Regions from separate parts of the Streptomyces sp. SJL17-4 genome, predicted to be linked through region 4. Evidence: riboswitches for the same ligand, from Rfam matches in the RefSeq annotation. Region 4 holds a riboswitch; each other region holds the start of a gene.
What was found. Region 4 has a riboswitch for cyclic di-AMP ahead of N5875_RS23460 (transglycosylase family protein). Riboswitches for the same ligand answer to the same signal wherever they lie in the genome.

Region 1 (3,691 bases), 3.8 Mb from region 4:
CGTTGTACGACGTGTTCGCCGGCGGGGTCCTGGAGCGGATCCCCGCCGACGCGCACCCGCGGACGGTCCCCGGAACTACAGGGGCATGAGGTCGGGGCGCTTCGCCTCGACGTGGTCGCCGGAGCTCTCGCCGCGCAGCCGGCGCCCGATCCAGGGCACGAGGTACTCCTTGGCCCAGTGGATGTCGTCGCGGCGCACCTCGAGCGGGCCGCGCGGGGGTACCGGCGGCCACGCCTGGTCCGGGTCGGCCGGCACCGGCAGGCCGAGGACCTGCGCGGCGCGCAGGGCCACCCGGGTGTGGCCGTCGGGCGACAGGTGCAGCCGGTCGTCGTCCCAGGCGCGCCGGTCCTGTACGGACTTCAGCGACCACAGGTCGAGGACCGGGCAGCCGTAGCGGTCGGCGATGGCCCGGACGTGCCCGTTGTACGTGGCGATCTTGCCGCGCAGGTGCTTGAGGAGGATCACGTCGCGGGTGTCGAAGCCGGTGGTCACCATGACGGTGCCGACGGCGGAGGTCAGTCCGGCGACGGCGCGCTCGAAGCGCTCGGCGACGTCGTCGGGGTCCGTGCCGGGGCGGATGATGTCGTTCCCGCCGGCGCAGAAGGTCACCAGGTCGGGGGCGAGTTCCTTCGCCCGGGGGACCTGTTCCGCCACGATCTGGTCGAGGAGGCGCCCGCGTACCGCCAGGTTGGCGTAGCGGAAGGCGTCGTGCTCCGGCAGCTGGTCGGCGAGCAGCACCGCGAAGCGGTCCGCCCAGCCGACGTACGTCCCGTCGGGCCCGGGGTCTCCGACGCCCTCGGTGAAGCTGTCACCGATCGCCGCGTACGACCCGAATGCGTTCTTGTCTCTTGATCTCGAATCGTCTGCCACGGGTGCACATCCTTCCCCTTCGGATGTGACTTACGCGACCGTAAGGAGGGGTTGACGCCGGGTGACATATGCCACCGATAAAGAATTTGCCAAGCCGGAATAGGCCGAAGGCCCGGCACGTGGGTGCCGGGCCTTCGGGGAGCTGCTCGTGTCAGCGGGGGACGCTCCGTCAGACGGAGACGCCGTGCTGACGGAGGTAGGCCAGCGGGTCGACGTCGGAGCCGTAGCTCGGCGAGGTGCGGATCTCGAAGTGCAGGTGCGGGCCGGTGGAGTTGCCGGTCGAGCCGGAGAGGCCGATCTGCTGACCGCCGGAGACCGTCTGGCCGGTCGAGACGGAGAGGGAGGAGAGGTGGGCGTACTGCGAGTAGTTGCCGTCGGCGTGCTGGATGACGACCTCGTTGCCGTAGGCGCCGCTCCAGCCGGCGGAGACGACCGTGCCGGCGCCGACGGCGCGGACGGCGGTGCCGGAGGAGGCGATGAAGTCGACACCGGTGTGGTAGCCGGAGGACCACATGGAGCCCGAGGCGCGGTACGGGGTGGAGAAGCCGCCGCTGACCGGGGCGACCCAGCCGGAGGCGGAGGTCGAGGCGCCGGAGGCGGAGGCCCCCGACGACTGCGAAGCCGACGAGCCCGACGACTGCGTGCTCGCGGCCGGAGCGGCGGCGCGCTCGCTGCTCCGGGAGGCACGCGTGCTGTCGCCGTTCTTCGAGGAGCTCTCCGCAGAGGCCTTCGCCGGGCTCTTGGGGGCGGCGGCCTTGGGCGCGGCGCTCTTCGGTGCGGCCTTGGCGGTGCTCTTGGCGCCGAGGGTGAGCTTCATGCCCGGCAGGATGAGCGAGGGGTCCTCGCCGACGACCTGACGGTTGTCGGCGTACAGCTTCTGCCAGCCACCGGTGAGGTCGTGCTCGGCGGCGATCTTCGACAGGTAGTCGCCCCGCACGACGGAGTACGTCTTCGGCGCGGCCTTCGTGGCGGTGGGCGCGGCCTTGGCGACGGCGGGGGCCTTCACCTGGGCGGCGGCGGTGACGGCCTGGCCGGGAGCGGCCGGGGCGGCCTGCTCGGCGGCGTGGGCACCGGTGGCACCGAGGAGCGGGAGGGCGACAACGGCGCCTCCCGTACCGGCGGCGGCGATTCCGCGGGTGAGGCGGTTGGACTTGATGCGGCGGTGCTTACCCTTCGCGGGCATGGCGAATTCCTCTCCGGCGCCTACGAGGTGAGCTGTCGGGTTCGGACTGGAGATGTCCGGTCACGCTCTCGCGCGACTTCACCCCGAGCCGTCCTGCGTCGCGGGACCGGCGTACTTCCTTGGGTCCCCCGCTCCTGCCACGCATGGGATGGGTGGAATTCCGGACGGTGGCAGGATTCGGCGGTCCGACCGGATTGACGGTGACGCTAGACGAGCGGGGTCGGCACGAACAAGCCACGGATTTCTCCCGGCTTTCCCCGTACGGCCTTTCACCCGGAATTCCGGTCACCCTCCGTGGATGACGGACCCTCGATTTCCTTTTTGCGCAGGGCATTTGCTTCGGGCGTCCGGCCACGATCCGTCACTTCTATGACCCTGCTCACGCGCCGAGACTCATCTCACCTGTAAACAGGGCGCGTTATACGCAACGCCTCAATTCGGACAGATCACCCATTCCCGTCCAGGGGGGTGCGCCATCACAGCCCCACCTGGATGATTGCCCCTGGAACCGATCTCGCGTCGGGCACCCGAACGTCGACCATCAGGAGCATCCGTGACGCAGCAGCTGCCGCAGGTCCCGCCCATCGAAGCGAACGAACCCGAGCTGGCCGAGGTCCGCAACTTCCGGGATGTGGGCGGCCTGCCGACGACGGACGGGCGCGCCGTGCATCCCGGCCGCCTCTTCCGTAGCGGCCACCTCGCCCACGCCACCGAGGAGGACGTCACCTTCCTCGACTCGCTCGGACTGCACACCGTCTTCGACTTCCGGAACCTCGCCGACCGGAAGATCGAGGGCCCGGACGTCGAACTGCCGGGCGTACGGAACGTGAACATACCCCTCAACGACCCGGCCGACGGAAAGGAGTTCTGGAAGCTGGTCCGCGACGGCGACATCGAGCAGCTGCGGGACATCCTCGGCGACGGCAAGGCCGCAGCCCGAATGTCCGACTCGTACCGGAAGATGGTGGTCGAGCGGACCATGGAGCACAGCCGGATCCTGCACTCGCTGGCCGAGGACAGCCTCCCCGCCCTGATGCACTGTGCGGCCGGCAAGGACCGCGCGGGGCTCTCCATCGCGATCACCCTGCTGGCCGTCGGGGTCGAGCGGGAGGCGATCGAGGCCGACTACGTGAAGTCGAACGACCCGCACCGCCGCTACAAGGTACGCCGCAGCTCCACCGCCCCGGACGCGATGTCGCCCGAGGTGATGGAGCTGCTGAGCCCGCTGTTCGACGCGCGGGTGGAGTACCTGCGGGGCGCCTTCGAGACGATCGAGGCGACCTGGGGCTCGGTGGACACCTACCTCACCGAGGGCCTGAAGCTGTCCCCGGAGACCCGCGAGCGCCTCCGCGAGCGGCTGCTCACGGAGGCGTGACCAGGGCCTACCGGTTACCGGGGCCTACTGGTTCTGGCCGCCCAGCATGAACAGCAGGTAGAGGAAGCCGGCGAAGAGGTGCCCGGCGATCAGATAGGCGAAGAGGCGCAGGACGAGCCCCTTGGGGAACTTGCCCTCGCCTCGCTCTTCGCCGGTGACAGGTCGTGCCTTCTCGGACATCTCGGTCCTTTTCTGTCGAAGGAAGTACGCGGGATCAGCGCCGGTGCGGAGTTCCGTCGCCGAGACACAGCTCGGCGACGGGG
Region 2 (3,691 bases), 1.1 Mb from region 4:
CCCTCGTTGCCCTCGGCCCAGGCCGAGTAGACGTCGGCGGAGTCGACGAAGTTGCCGCCCGCGGCGGTGTAGGCGTCGAGGACGGCGAAGGACTGCGCCTCGTCGGCGGTCCAGCCGAAGACGTTGCCGCCCAGGGCGAGCGGGAAGACGTGCAGGTCGGAACTGCCCAGCGGGCGGAGAGTCGTCATGGTCGAGACAACCGTCCGCCCCGCCGGGCCTATTCCGTCGGCTCAGGTGGCGAGCCGGGGTGTCAGAGGCTGAGGCCCTTGGAGCGCAGCCACTCCGCCGGGTCGAGGCCGGAGCCGCCGGGCGTGTGCACCTCCATGTGGAGGTGGGCGCCGGTGACGTTGCCGGTGGCGCCGACGCGGCCGATCGTCTCGCCGGTGCCCACGGTCTGGCCGGCGGAGACCGTCATGGAGGACATGTGGGCGTACCAGATCTCGGTGCCGTCCGAGAGCTCCAGGACGACGCGGTAGCCGTACGAGCCGGACCAGCCCGCCGACTTGATGGTGCCGCCGTGGACGGCCTTGAGCGGGGTGCCGGTGGGGGCGGCGAAGTCGAGGCCGGTGTGGTAGCCGGAGGACCACATCGAGCCGGACTGCATGTAGGTGGCGCTGAGGCTGTACGAGGAGAGCGGCAGCGTGTAGCTCGCGGCGAGCTTGGCGAGGCGCTCGGCCTCGGCCGCCGCCTCGGCCTTCGCCCTGGCCTCGGCTTCCGCCTTCGCCTTGGCCTCCGCCTCGGCCTTGGCCTTCGCCTCGGCGGCCGCCTTCTCCGCCGCGTCGGCCTTGGCCGCGGCCTCCGCGGCGGCCTTCTCGGCCGCCGCCTTCTCCGCCGCGGCCTTCTCGGCGGCGTCGGCGGAGGCCTGCTGCTGCTCGGCCTGCTGGAGGATGCGGGCGCGCAGGGCCTCGCCCGCGTCGCCGGCGCCGGGCGCGGCCTTCGCGGCCGGGCCGTCCTGGGTGATCAGGCCGGCCTGCTGCATCTGCGGGGTCTTCGTGCCCTGCTCGTCGTCGACGGTGGCGTACGTGGCGACGGTGAGCGGGTTCGGGTTGGCGCGGGCCGCGCTGACCGTCTCGTGGGTCTCCTCGGGGAGGAGGTCGCCGACGCCGGGCAGGTCGTGGGCGTCCGGCAGGTCGAGGTCCGGGAGGTCCGGCAGCGAGATGGCCACCGGGGGCTTCTCCTGCGCGGTGGCGAGGCCACCCGCACCGACGGCCGCGATCACACCGACGCCGAGGACGGTGGAGGAACGGGCGAAGTTGGAGCGCTGCTTGACGACACGGTGGCGGCCGCCGGAGCGGCTCTCGGCGCGGAGGGATCCCTCGGTGGGGTTCCACTCGGTGTCCGGGGCGGCGGGGCCCGCACCACCACCGAAGGCATCGAAGGGGGCTTCGGGTGCGGGAGTGTTGGACGCCACGGAGGCGCGCTCCTTTCCTTCCTTCTCGCCTACCGGGTTAGCTGACGGGTTCGGAGCAGGAAGGTCTCCTACGGGCACGGTCGCACAAGTGCGAAGGGCCCGATTCACCCCAAGTAGTGGTTCCCCGGTTCCTTTTCAGGATTCGGCGCGTGCGCACGGTGCCGTCTCTTGCGACGGCTGGGACGACCGCGCTGCGTTATCGAACGTTAATAGACGCGGGGTGCCGATTCCAAGCTGTTCCTCTTGATCATTCATTGAATTGGGAGGGAATAGTCCGACTTGACCTCCCTTCAGCAAGGGACGCCGAAACCCTCGCTACCTGACGTTATGTCAATTGTTATCGCAGTGACACCTCGCGACTACGGTCGGTGACCGGGCCTGCCGCGGGGGGATCCGGGCCCGCCCGGCGGCACCACCGGCATCGTCCGGCGCCGCTTCGGCTGCCCCGTCGCCGGGCGGCTCACCGCGAGCAGCGCCATGTCGTCCGTCGACCCGCCGCCGGTGTGCAGCCGTACGTCGTCCACGAGCGCGTCGAGCAGTTCCTCGGGCCCGGGGAAGATCCGCCCGGCGAGCCGCTCCCCCGGGTCGTAGAAGACGCCCTCGGCGTTCCGCGCCTCCGAGAGACCGTCGGTGTAGAAGAGCAGCGTCGCGCCCGGCGGGTACGGCCGCGCCTCGGCCCGGTCCGGCCACGACGCCAGATCGCCCATGCCGAGCGGCAGTGCCGGCTCGCCGGGCTCCAGCGTGTCCAGGCTCCCGTCCGCGGACAGCATCAGCGGCGGCGGATGCCCGCGGTTGACGACCCGTACGAAACCGTCGAAGGTGCCGCCCCCGTCACCGCGCGGGATCTCGGCGAGGACGGCCGTGGTGAACCCCTCGAAGGCGTCGAGCCCATGACGGCGGGTGCCCTCCCGGGCCAGGGCCCGTTCGAGCCGCTGCGCCACGCCCTCCAGGGTCCGCTCCTGCTCGGCCGCCTCCCGGAACGCCCCGATGACGACGGCGACGGCCTCGACCGCGTCCAGGCCCTTGCCCCGGACGTCGCCGACCACGAGCCGCACCCCGTAGGGGGTGTCCTGGACGGCGAACAGGTCGCCGCCGATGAACGCGTCCGCCTGCGCCGCCTCGTACCGCGCCGCGCACTGCAGCCCGCCGATCCGCTCGGCGGGCGTCGGCAGCACCGCCTTCTGCGCGGTCTCCGCGATGACCCGCGCCGAGGCGAGCCGTTCACCGCTGCGGCGGACGACCCGGTTGATGAGCAGGGCGAGCACGGAGACCGTGAGCACCGTCAGGATCTCGGTGAGCGAGGGGATCTCGGTCGCGGTGCCGTTGTAGACGTGCAGCCCGACCGAGGCGAGGACGGCGGCGATCCCGGTGAGCAGCGTCGTGAGGGTGGAGAAGAACGGTGCCGCGATCAGCGGGGCGGCGGAGAACATCGGCGCCGCGCTGTACTTGGCCGGCGTCAGGACGTCGAAGACGACCCCACCCACGATGATCAGCGGCGGCAGCGCCCGGAGGAACCTCCGGGCACCCCCGTACGGGCCACGGCCCTCGCCGCCGCGCCGCCCACCGATCGCTCCTGGGAGGTGCCCCACCTGTGCTCTCCTGCCCGGTCCGTCCCCGCGGCCCGTACCGCGCCCTCCCAGGGTGGCCGCCGCCGCCCGGGGCGGCGACTCCCAGGGGGCCGACCGGCGTACGGCCGGGGACCCGGCCCGGCCACGCGCGCGGGGAGGCGCCGCGGCGGTCTGCGCGGGCAGGTGGACGTCGAAGGACCCCGCTTCCCGGCGGCCGGGCGGGCTCGGGCTACAGGTTCCGCTCCGCGTAGATCTCCATCGCGTCCCGCACGAGGACCGCGGTGCCCTCGCCGTGCTTGTCGTAGTTCACGGTGAAGCGCGGGTCGTCGACGTACATACGGCCGAGACCGATCACGTACTCCTTGCTCGGCGTCGTGGTGGTGGACAGCCAGGCGACCTGCCGCCGCGCGATCTCCTGCACCTCGTCGCTGCCGGCGGCGCGACCCTCCTTGAGCGCCTGGGCGAAGTCGCGGGCGATGCCCGCCTGTTCGTCCATGAACGCCTTCTTCTGCGCGGCGGTGAGCGAGCGCCACCAGCGGTCGCCGCTCTCGTAGGCGTCGCGGCCCCAGCGCTCGGTGACCTCCTGCTCGTACACCGTGTGGTCGAAACCGTCGAACACTTCGTCGGCCATGAGCTCTTCTCCGTTCTCGGTCTTGTGGAGAGTGGTCCGCACCGAGGCGATCTGCCGTCCGATGCGCTCGCGCTCCTGCTC
Region 3 (3,691 bases), 5.0 Mb from region 4:
GACACCCCGCTGCTCGCCGACAGGCTCGCCCGCGCCACGGAGTGGCTCGCCGAGCGTCCGGAGAGCGAAGGCCTCCCGCTGGGCTACTTCGGGGCCAGTACGGGAGCGGCCGCCGCGCTGTGGGCTGCGGGCGACCTGGAGTCCGCCGTGGCCGCCGTCGTCTCACGCGGTGGCCGGCCGGACCTCGCGGCCGACCACCTGGCGCGGGTCAAGGCCCCGACGCTCCTCGTGGTCGGGGGCAGGGACGCGCTGGTCCTGGACCTCAACCGGCGGGCCGAGGCGCTGCTGCGCTGCGAGAGCCGGCTGGAGGTCGTGGAGGGCGCCACGCACCTCTTCGAGGAGCCGGGCGCCCTGGAGGAGGTGGCGGAGCTCGCCACCTCCTGGTTCACCGGGCACTTCCGGGATCAGTAGGCGCCGTTGACGTTGTCGATGGAGCCGTAGCGGTCGGCCGCGTAGTTGCAGGCGGCCGTGATGTTGGCGACCGGGTCGAACAGGTCCATCGACGTGCCGGGCACGTGATAGGCGAGGAAGGTCGGCTCGATGACCTGGAGCAGGCCCTTGGAGGGGGTGCCGGCCACGGCGTTGGAGTCCCAGAGGTTGATGGCCTGGGGGTTGCCGGAGGACTCCCGCATGATGTTGCGGTGGATCCCCTCGTACGAGCCGGGGATGCCGCGCTGGGCCATGATGTCCAGCGACTCGCGGATCCAGCCGTCGAGGTTGTTCGCGTACTGGGTGGCGGCGGCGGGCGCGGCCTGGACCGGAGCGGCGGCGGCGGGAGCGGCGGCCGAGGCGCCGGTGCCGGTGGCCGGGGTGGCGCTCCGGCGCTCGGAGCGGTTCGCCCGTTCGGCCGTGGCGGTCTTCTTCGCCTGCGTGGGGGCGGCCTTCACGGAATCCCGACGAAGCGTCAGTTCAAGACCCGGATGAATAAGTGACGGGTTGTCACCCACGGCGCTCCGGTTGGCGCGGTAAAGGCCCTTCCAGCCGCCCTGAATTCCCTTCTTCTGGGCGATCAGGGAAAGCGAGTCACCACTGACGACCGTGTAGGTGCGTGCGGCGGCCGGGGCGGCGGGTGCCTTGGCGGCGGCCTTCGCGGCGACCGGGGCCGCGGGGGCGGTGATGTTCTTGGCGGCGATTTCCGGGGCTCCGGAAACAGGCGCGGCGCCGGCCACGGCCGGGGCGATCAGCGGGAGGGTGAGGGCGGCTCCGCCCGTGCCGACCAGCGCGAGTCCACGGGAGACGGGGCGGCGGCGGGGGCGGCGGTGCTTACCGTGAGCAGGCATGACGAGATTCCTCTCCGGCGCCTTCGGGGTGAGCTGTCGGGTTCGGACTGGAGATGTCCGGCCGCGCGCACGCGGCTTCACCCCGAGCCGTTCCGGAATCCGGGCCGGCGTATTCGTGGGTCCCCCGCTCCTGCCGTCGGGTGAAAGGGAGGTATTTCGAGCGGTGGCAGGATTCGGCGATCCGCTCGAATGGAGGTGACCGTAGGCCAGTAATGCGGCGGAGAACAAGAGGATCTGAGTCCAGGGGTCGGTGAAAGGATCACCGAATTCATGGAATTCAAGATCGACCTCGACTCCTGCGCATCGAACTTCCTTGTCCCGCACGGCCTGCACGGATTCCGATCACCGGGGAATCCCCGGGAACGTGAGTCGCGTCACCAGGTGCTCAATGTCCGAATAGGGGTGGTAATTCTATTAATGGAGAAGTGGGCGATAAGGGACTGTTCGACCGCGCGGGCACTCAAGGGCATAGGTCGCAAAACCGACATTCGTCATGAAAGATGGAGCCACCCCGACCGAGGAGCCGCCCGGATGTCGCCCTCCGCCTCCCTGCTCGACCCCGAGACCCTCGACCGTGAGGCCGCCGCCCTCTACGAGAGCGCCACCTGGCAGCGGATCGTCACGGACTGGACCGCGCCGCCGGCGCCCGCACCCGCTGTGGAGGGCTGGCGTGAGCTGCTCACCCTGCCGGTGGAGCGGCTCGTCGCCGACGCGCTCGACGCGTTGCCGCCTTCCCTTCCCGCCGAGCGCCGGCTTCCCGGCCGGATCGGAGCCGTCCTGCCCGACCGGCTGCACGCCTGGCGTCGCATCGGCCAGCCCGAGCTGCGCCCCTCGGTCCACCTCGGGTACGCGCGCCTGGTGCTGACGGAGTGGGGCTGGCAGAACGCGCCGTACAAGCTGCGCGACGTGCGCGGGGCCCGGTGTGTCTGCGGCGCGCTGCTCGCCGCGCACCGTCTCGGCTACGGCAGCGCGACGACGATGAACGAGGCGGCCGCCTGGATCATGGCCGAGCTCCGGTCGCGGGGGTGGCATGAGCTGATCGGGCCGTGGAACCGGGCCCCGGGCCGTACGGCCGCCGACGCGGTGGCCCTCCTCGACGCCACGATCCACCGCGCGGCGCACGCCGGGCGCTGACGGACTCTCCGCGGGCGCGGGGCGGGTGTGGGGCGGGTGGGAGGCGGGTGCGCGACGGCGGCGAAGCGGCCACCGCCCCGCACCCGGACGGCGTACTCAGCCGGTGATGCTCGGCGCTCCGGTCTCGATGTGACCGGTGTACCGGCGCGACCAGGTCCCGTCGATGTCGGCCAGGATCGTGAAGTCGTACCAGCCGTTGTTGTAGGCGACCGCGTTGAAGAAGTCCTCCCGAGTGGAGCCGGCCGGGACCGTGTAGGTCCAGGGGCCGTCCGTGCGGTAGGCGTTCGAGCGGATCGTGAACGTCACCGGCCCGGCCGAGGTGTTGCTCATCCTGAACCACAGGGCCGTCCGCCCCGTCCCCGGCTCGGTCGCGAACCTGGATGTCACCTCGACGGCCTTGCCGGCCTTGGAGGCGTCCCCGATGAACCGGCGCAGGAAGCGGTTGGGGCCCATCATCGAGATGTCGTACTTGCCGGACCCCGATCCCAGGCCGATGTTGAAGTAGTCGGTGGCCGTGCCGCCCGCGTCGACGGTGTACTGCCAGGCGGCCGTGTCGCGGTGCTGGTGCGGGTGGATCGAGAAATGGGCCGCGCGCTTGGCCTCGGCGCCCTGGTTCGCCATCGAGAACCAGGCGAGGATCTTGCCCGCGGCTCCGAACTCGAAGCGGTCGAGATTGCCGTTCACCTGGTACGGCAGCGCGCGGGCCGGCCGGGTGCCGGACTCCTGCGCGGGCTGGGCGTTGTTCTGCGGGGCCGGGTTCGGCAGCGGACCGCAGGTCGCCTGGCCGATGACCTTCGCCGTGGAGGGGAGGCCGGCCGGTACGCCGTACACCGGGTGGGCGAAGTCGAAGACGCCGGTCAGATCGCCCGTCACCTTCCGTCGCCAGGCGCTGATGTGGGGGCAGGTGGCCGGGGTGCCGAGGGCCGTCGTCCAGCTCTCCATGAAACGCAGGACCGAGGTGTGGTCGAAGACCTCCGAGCTCACCCAGCCACCCCGGGTCCACGGGGACATGACAATCATGGGGACGCGGAAGCCGAGGCCGATCGGTACGCCGTCGAGGTACTCGCCGGGGGTGCCCGGGGGAGCGACGGGTGGCGGCACGTGGTCGAAGAAGCCGTCGTTCTCGTCGTAGTTGAGGAACAGCACGGTCGAGTCGAACACCTCGGGGTCGGCGGCGAGCGCCCGGTAGACGAGATCGACGAAGTGCGCGCCGTCCCCGGGCGGTGCGTAGGGGTGCTCCGAGAACGCCTCGCTCGCGACCACCCACGACACCTGGG
Region 4 (3,691 bases):
TGGTGCTCGCCGCCGCCGACCGGGACCCGGAGCGGTTCGACGGGCCGGACACCCTGGACCTGGCCCGGCGCGACAACCAGCACCTCGGGTACGGGCACGGCATCCACTACTGCCTGGGAGCGCCGCTCGCGCGGCTGGAGGGGCAGACCGCGCTCGCCACCCTGCTGACGCGGCTGCCGGACCTGCGACTTGCCGCCGATCCGGAGGAACTGCGGTGGCGCGGAGGGCTCATCATGCGCGGATTGCGCACGCTTCCGGTGGAGTTCTCCCCTTCCGTACGACTCCCACAAAGTGACGAGCCGTCAGAACTGTGATCTTCGCGTGATCGCGGGTGCATCGACTTGTGATGAGCGTTCGAATACGGCTACCTTCCCCGTCAGCTCGGTTCGTCAACGTGGTTGAGTAATTCGGCCATGTGCGGCAACTGGGCTCGCCCTCCTAGTCGTCACGCGAAAGGCGCTCCTATGCGTTCCGGGAACGGACGTCACCGTCGCCCCCGTCAGGCCCCCGCAATCGTCGTCGCCGCGGGTGTGACCGGCTCCGCCATGGCGCTGCCGCTGCTCGCCACCGGGTCCGCCTCCGCGGCCGACGCAGCCACCTGGGACCGGGTCGCCGAATGCGAGTCCGGCGGCCAGTGGAGCGCCAACTTCGGCAACGGCATGTACGGCGGGCTCCAGTTCACCCAGGACAGCTGGGAGCGGAACGGTGGCCTGACGTACGCGCCCAGCCCCGATCTGGCCAGTCGCGCCCAGCAGATCGCGGTGGCCGAGAAGGCCCTTGCCAAGGGCTCCAACGAGTGGGCCACCTGCGCGCCGATCGCCGGCCTGACGAACGACGGCACGTCGCCGGGCGTGGACCCCGGTCCCGCGAGCGTCCCCAAGGCCCCCACGGGGCCGGTTCCCGAGTCGAACTGGACCACGGGTCTGCCCGGGACCTCCGAGGAGACCTCGGAGGCCGCCGAGGGGGCGAAGGGGTCCGAGGACGCGAAGAAGGGCACGGGGACGGCTTCGCCGACCGCGCCCGCCACGCCCGTCTCGCCGACCGCTCCCGTCACGCCGACCACCCCGGCGAGCCCCTCCGTGTCGACCGACCCGAGCCACCCGACCGTGCCCACCACTCCGGGCACGCCCGATACATCCCTTACGCCGGGTACGCCGGGTACGCCCGGCACCCCTGACGCGCCGGGGGCCACCGAGCCCGGTGCGCCGACGGATGACGTGTCGTCGGCCACTCCCGGAACCGGGAAGCACCGGGGTGACGCCGCGCCGGAGGAAACCGGCAACCCGGACAGTTCCGCTGAATCGGGTAGACATGCTTCATCGGACAACAACCTGACCGAAAAGCCCCCGAAGGCGGCGCCGGCTGACGCTTCGAAGGAAACGGACGCAACTGACAGTCAGGGCAACTCGGGCTCCTATCTCGTGCAGCCGGGCGACAATCTGTCCGACATTGCACAGGAGAACGAACTCCCCGGGGGCTGGACCGCCCTCTACGACGCCAACCGGCAGACCGTGGGCCTCGATCCGGACTTCATCCTCCCTGGTCAGGCTCTCGACCTGACGAACGGTTCGACCGCGTCGGCGGAGTGATTCGGGGGCGTATGTCCGGTTCTGGGCAAGTGAGACATGGGTCTCTTCGCCCCAACTGGCGTGTCACGCCCGCAAACTTTGCTCCCGTCACCTCTCACCTGCACAAACACCCCCCATCGGAAGGCAAGTAGGGGCGTTATTTCCGCAATACGCCTCTTTGAACTTCCGGTGGGTCTGTGTCTACGGTCGTCACCGCTCGCCACCGCGGGCCCCGTCGACCGAAACGCCGAATCCTGCCGTCGGCCGATGGGAACAGTCGTCGCGCAAGCGCCGAAGGCAGGAGTGGGGGACCCAAGGTAAGTGCCGGCCCCGGCCGTTGAGACAGACGGCCGACGATCGGCTTGGGGTGAAGCCGCGTGCTAGGACACGCGGCCGGGCAACTTTCCGGCCCGAACCCGACAGCTCACCTCACAGGCGTCGGTGAGGAGAATCTCCATGCTGTTTTCCGGCAAGGGCAAACACCGCCGTCCCTCCAAGGCCACCCAGGTCGCCACGCTCGTCGGCGTCACCGGTGTCGCCGTGGCCGCCCCGCTGATGACCGCGGGCACCGCCTCGGCCGCCACGGCCTCCGAGTGGGACCGCGTCGCCCAGTGCGAGTCCGGCGGCAACTGGTCGATCAACACGGGCAACGGCTACTACGGCGGCCTGCAGTTCTCGGCCTCCACCTGGGCCGCGTACGGCGGCACCGCCTACGCCTCGACCGCCAACCAGGCGTCGAAGTCCCAGCAGATAGCCATCGCCGAGAAGGTCCTCGCGGGCCAGGGCAAGGGCGCCTGGCCGTCCTGTGGCGTGGGCCTCTCCGGCGCCTCGTACGACGGTGGCGCCACCGAGAGCGCGCCGCAGCAGAGCACCCAGCAGCAGCCGCAGCAGGAGCGGAAGGCCGAGCAGCCGACCACCCGCAGCGAGCAGCGCCAGGCCCCGAAGAAGGCCACGCAGCAGCAGGCCGCTCCGCAGGCCGCCGCGAAGAAGACCGTCACCACCCCGACCGGCAAGAAGGTCAAGAAGGGTGACGGCGAGTACAAGGTCGTGACCGGCGACACCCTCAGCAAGATCGCCCAGGCGCACGGCGTCAAGGGCGGCTGGGCCGAGCTCTTCGAGCTGAACGACGACGTCGTCGACAACGCCGACCTCATCTACCCGGGCCAGCAGCTTCACCTGAAGTGAGCCCGGCGGCCCGCGTGAGTCCGGCGGCTCACGCGGACCCTCCGACCCTCCCGCGGTGACCACCCCGGCCCGACGCGTCTCTCCCCCGTGCGCGTCGGGCCGGGGTTCCCCCGTTTCAGGAGGACTCCGTGGTTACCGACTGGTAGATCTGGGGTCCTTCGTCCCGAGATGCATGCCCTCGGGTCCTTTTTCGTCCCAGCGGGCGGGCGCCCGGCTGGCCGGAGCCCCCGAGCCGGTTAGGCTCTTGTCGCAAGGCCAAGCGACCCTGCACCGACCTTGCGTCACATCCAGCGTCACATCCCAAAAAGGAGATGCTCGTGCCGTCCATCGACGTCGTCGTAGCCCGGGAAATCCTGGACTCCCGAGGCAACCCCACGGTCGAGGTCGAGGTCGGCCTCGACGACGGCAGCACCGGTCGTGCTGCTGTTCCGTCCGGCGCCTCCACCGGTGCGTTCGAGGCCATCGAGCTTCGCGACGGTGACCCGAACCGCTACCTGGGCAAGGGTGTCGAGAAGGCCGTCCTCGCCGTCATCGAGCAGATCGGCCCGGAGCTCGTCGGCTACGACGCCACCGAGCAGCGCCTGATCGACCAGGCCATGTTCGACCTGGACGCCACCGAGAACAAGGGCTCCCTCGGCGCCAACGCCATCCTCGGCGTCTCCCTCGCCGTCGCGCACGCCGCGTCCGAGGCCTCGGACCTCCCGCTCTTCCGCTACCTCGGCGGCCCGAACGCGCACCTGCTGCCCGTTCCGATGATGAACATCCTCAACGGTGGGTCGCACGCCGACTCCAACGTGGACATCCAGGAGTTCATGATCGCCCCGATCGGCGCGGAGTCCTTCTCCGAGGCCCTCCGCTGGGGCGCCGAGATCTACCACACCCTCAAGGCCGTGCTGAAGCGCAAGGGCCTCTCCACCGGCCTCGGCGACGAGGGCGGC

Region 1: it holds a riboswitch for cyclic di-AMP, as region 4 does, so the genes downstream of both, N5875_RS06305 (LysM peptidoglycan-binding domain-containing M23 family metallopeptidase) here and N5875_RS23460 (transglycosylase family protein) in region 4, are expected to answer to the same signal.
Region 2: it holds a riboswitch for cyclic di-AMP, as region 4 does, so the genes downstream of both, N5875_RS18475 (M23 family metallopeptidase) here and N5875_RS23460 (transglycosylase family protein) in region 4, are expected to answer to the same signal.
Region 3: it holds a riboswitch for cyclic di-AMP, as region 4 does, so the genes downstream of both, N5875_RS00795 (LysM peptidoglycan-binding domain-containing protein) here and N5875_RS23460 (transglycosylase family protein) in region 4, are expected to answer to the same signal.

What each region holds. Positions count from the first base shown of each region.
Region 1 is NZ_CP104578.1:1,419,116-1,422,806, forward strand. It holds gene N5875_RS06295 (STM4011 family radical SAM protein) at 1-89, shown strand, start outside; gene N5875_RS06300 (SGNH/GDSL hydrolase family protein) at 76-870, opposite strand; gene N5875_RS06305 (LysM peptidoglycan-binding domain-containing M23 family metallopeptidase) at 1,040-2,053, opposite strand; cyclic di-AMP (ydaO/yuaA leader) riboswitch at 2,058-2,218, opposite strand; gene N5875_RS06310 (tyrosine-protein phosphatase) at 2,607-3,428, shown strand; gene N5875_RS06315 (DUF6126 family protein) at 3,453-3,608, opposite strand; gene N5875_RS06320 (helix-turn-helix domain-containing protein) at 3,643-3,691, opposite strand, start outside.
Region 2 is NZ_CP104578.1:4,148,283-4,151,973, forward strand. It holds gene N5875_RS18470 (aldo/keto reductase) at 1-188, opposite strand, end outside; gene N5875_RS18475 (M23 family metallopeptidase) at 251-1,411, opposite strand; cyclic di-AMP (ydaO/yuaA leader) riboswitch at 1,423-1,569, opposite strand; gene N5875_RS18480 (PP2C family protein-serine/threonine phosphatase) at 1,771-2,979, opposite strand; gene N5875_RS18485 (MerR family transcriptional regulator) at 3,209-3,691, opposite strand, start outside.
Region 3 is NZ_CP104578.1:176,195-179,885, reverse strand. It holds gene N5875_RS00800 (alpha/beta family hydrolase) at 1-411, shown strand, start outside; gene N5875_RS00795 (LysM peptidoglycan-binding domain-containing protein) at 405-1,280, opposite strand; cyclic di-AMP (ydaO/yuaA leader) riboswitch at 1,286-1,469, opposite strand; gene N5875_RS00790 (hypothetical protein) at 1,812-2,414, shown strand; gene N5875_RS00785 (phospholipase C, phosphocholine-specific) at 2,511-3,691, opposite strand, start outside.
Region 4 is NZ_CP104578.1:5,202,908-5,206,598, forward strand. It holds gene N5875_RS23450 (cytochrome P450) at 1-314, shown strand, start outside; gene N5875_RS23455 (transglycosylase family protein) at 465-1,589, shown strand; cyclic di-AMP (ydaO/yuaA leader) riboswitch at 1,848-2,021, shown strand; gene N5875_RS23460 (transglycosylase family protein) at 2,025-2,753, shown strand; gene eno (phosphopyruvate hydratase) at 3,065-3,691, shown strand, end outside.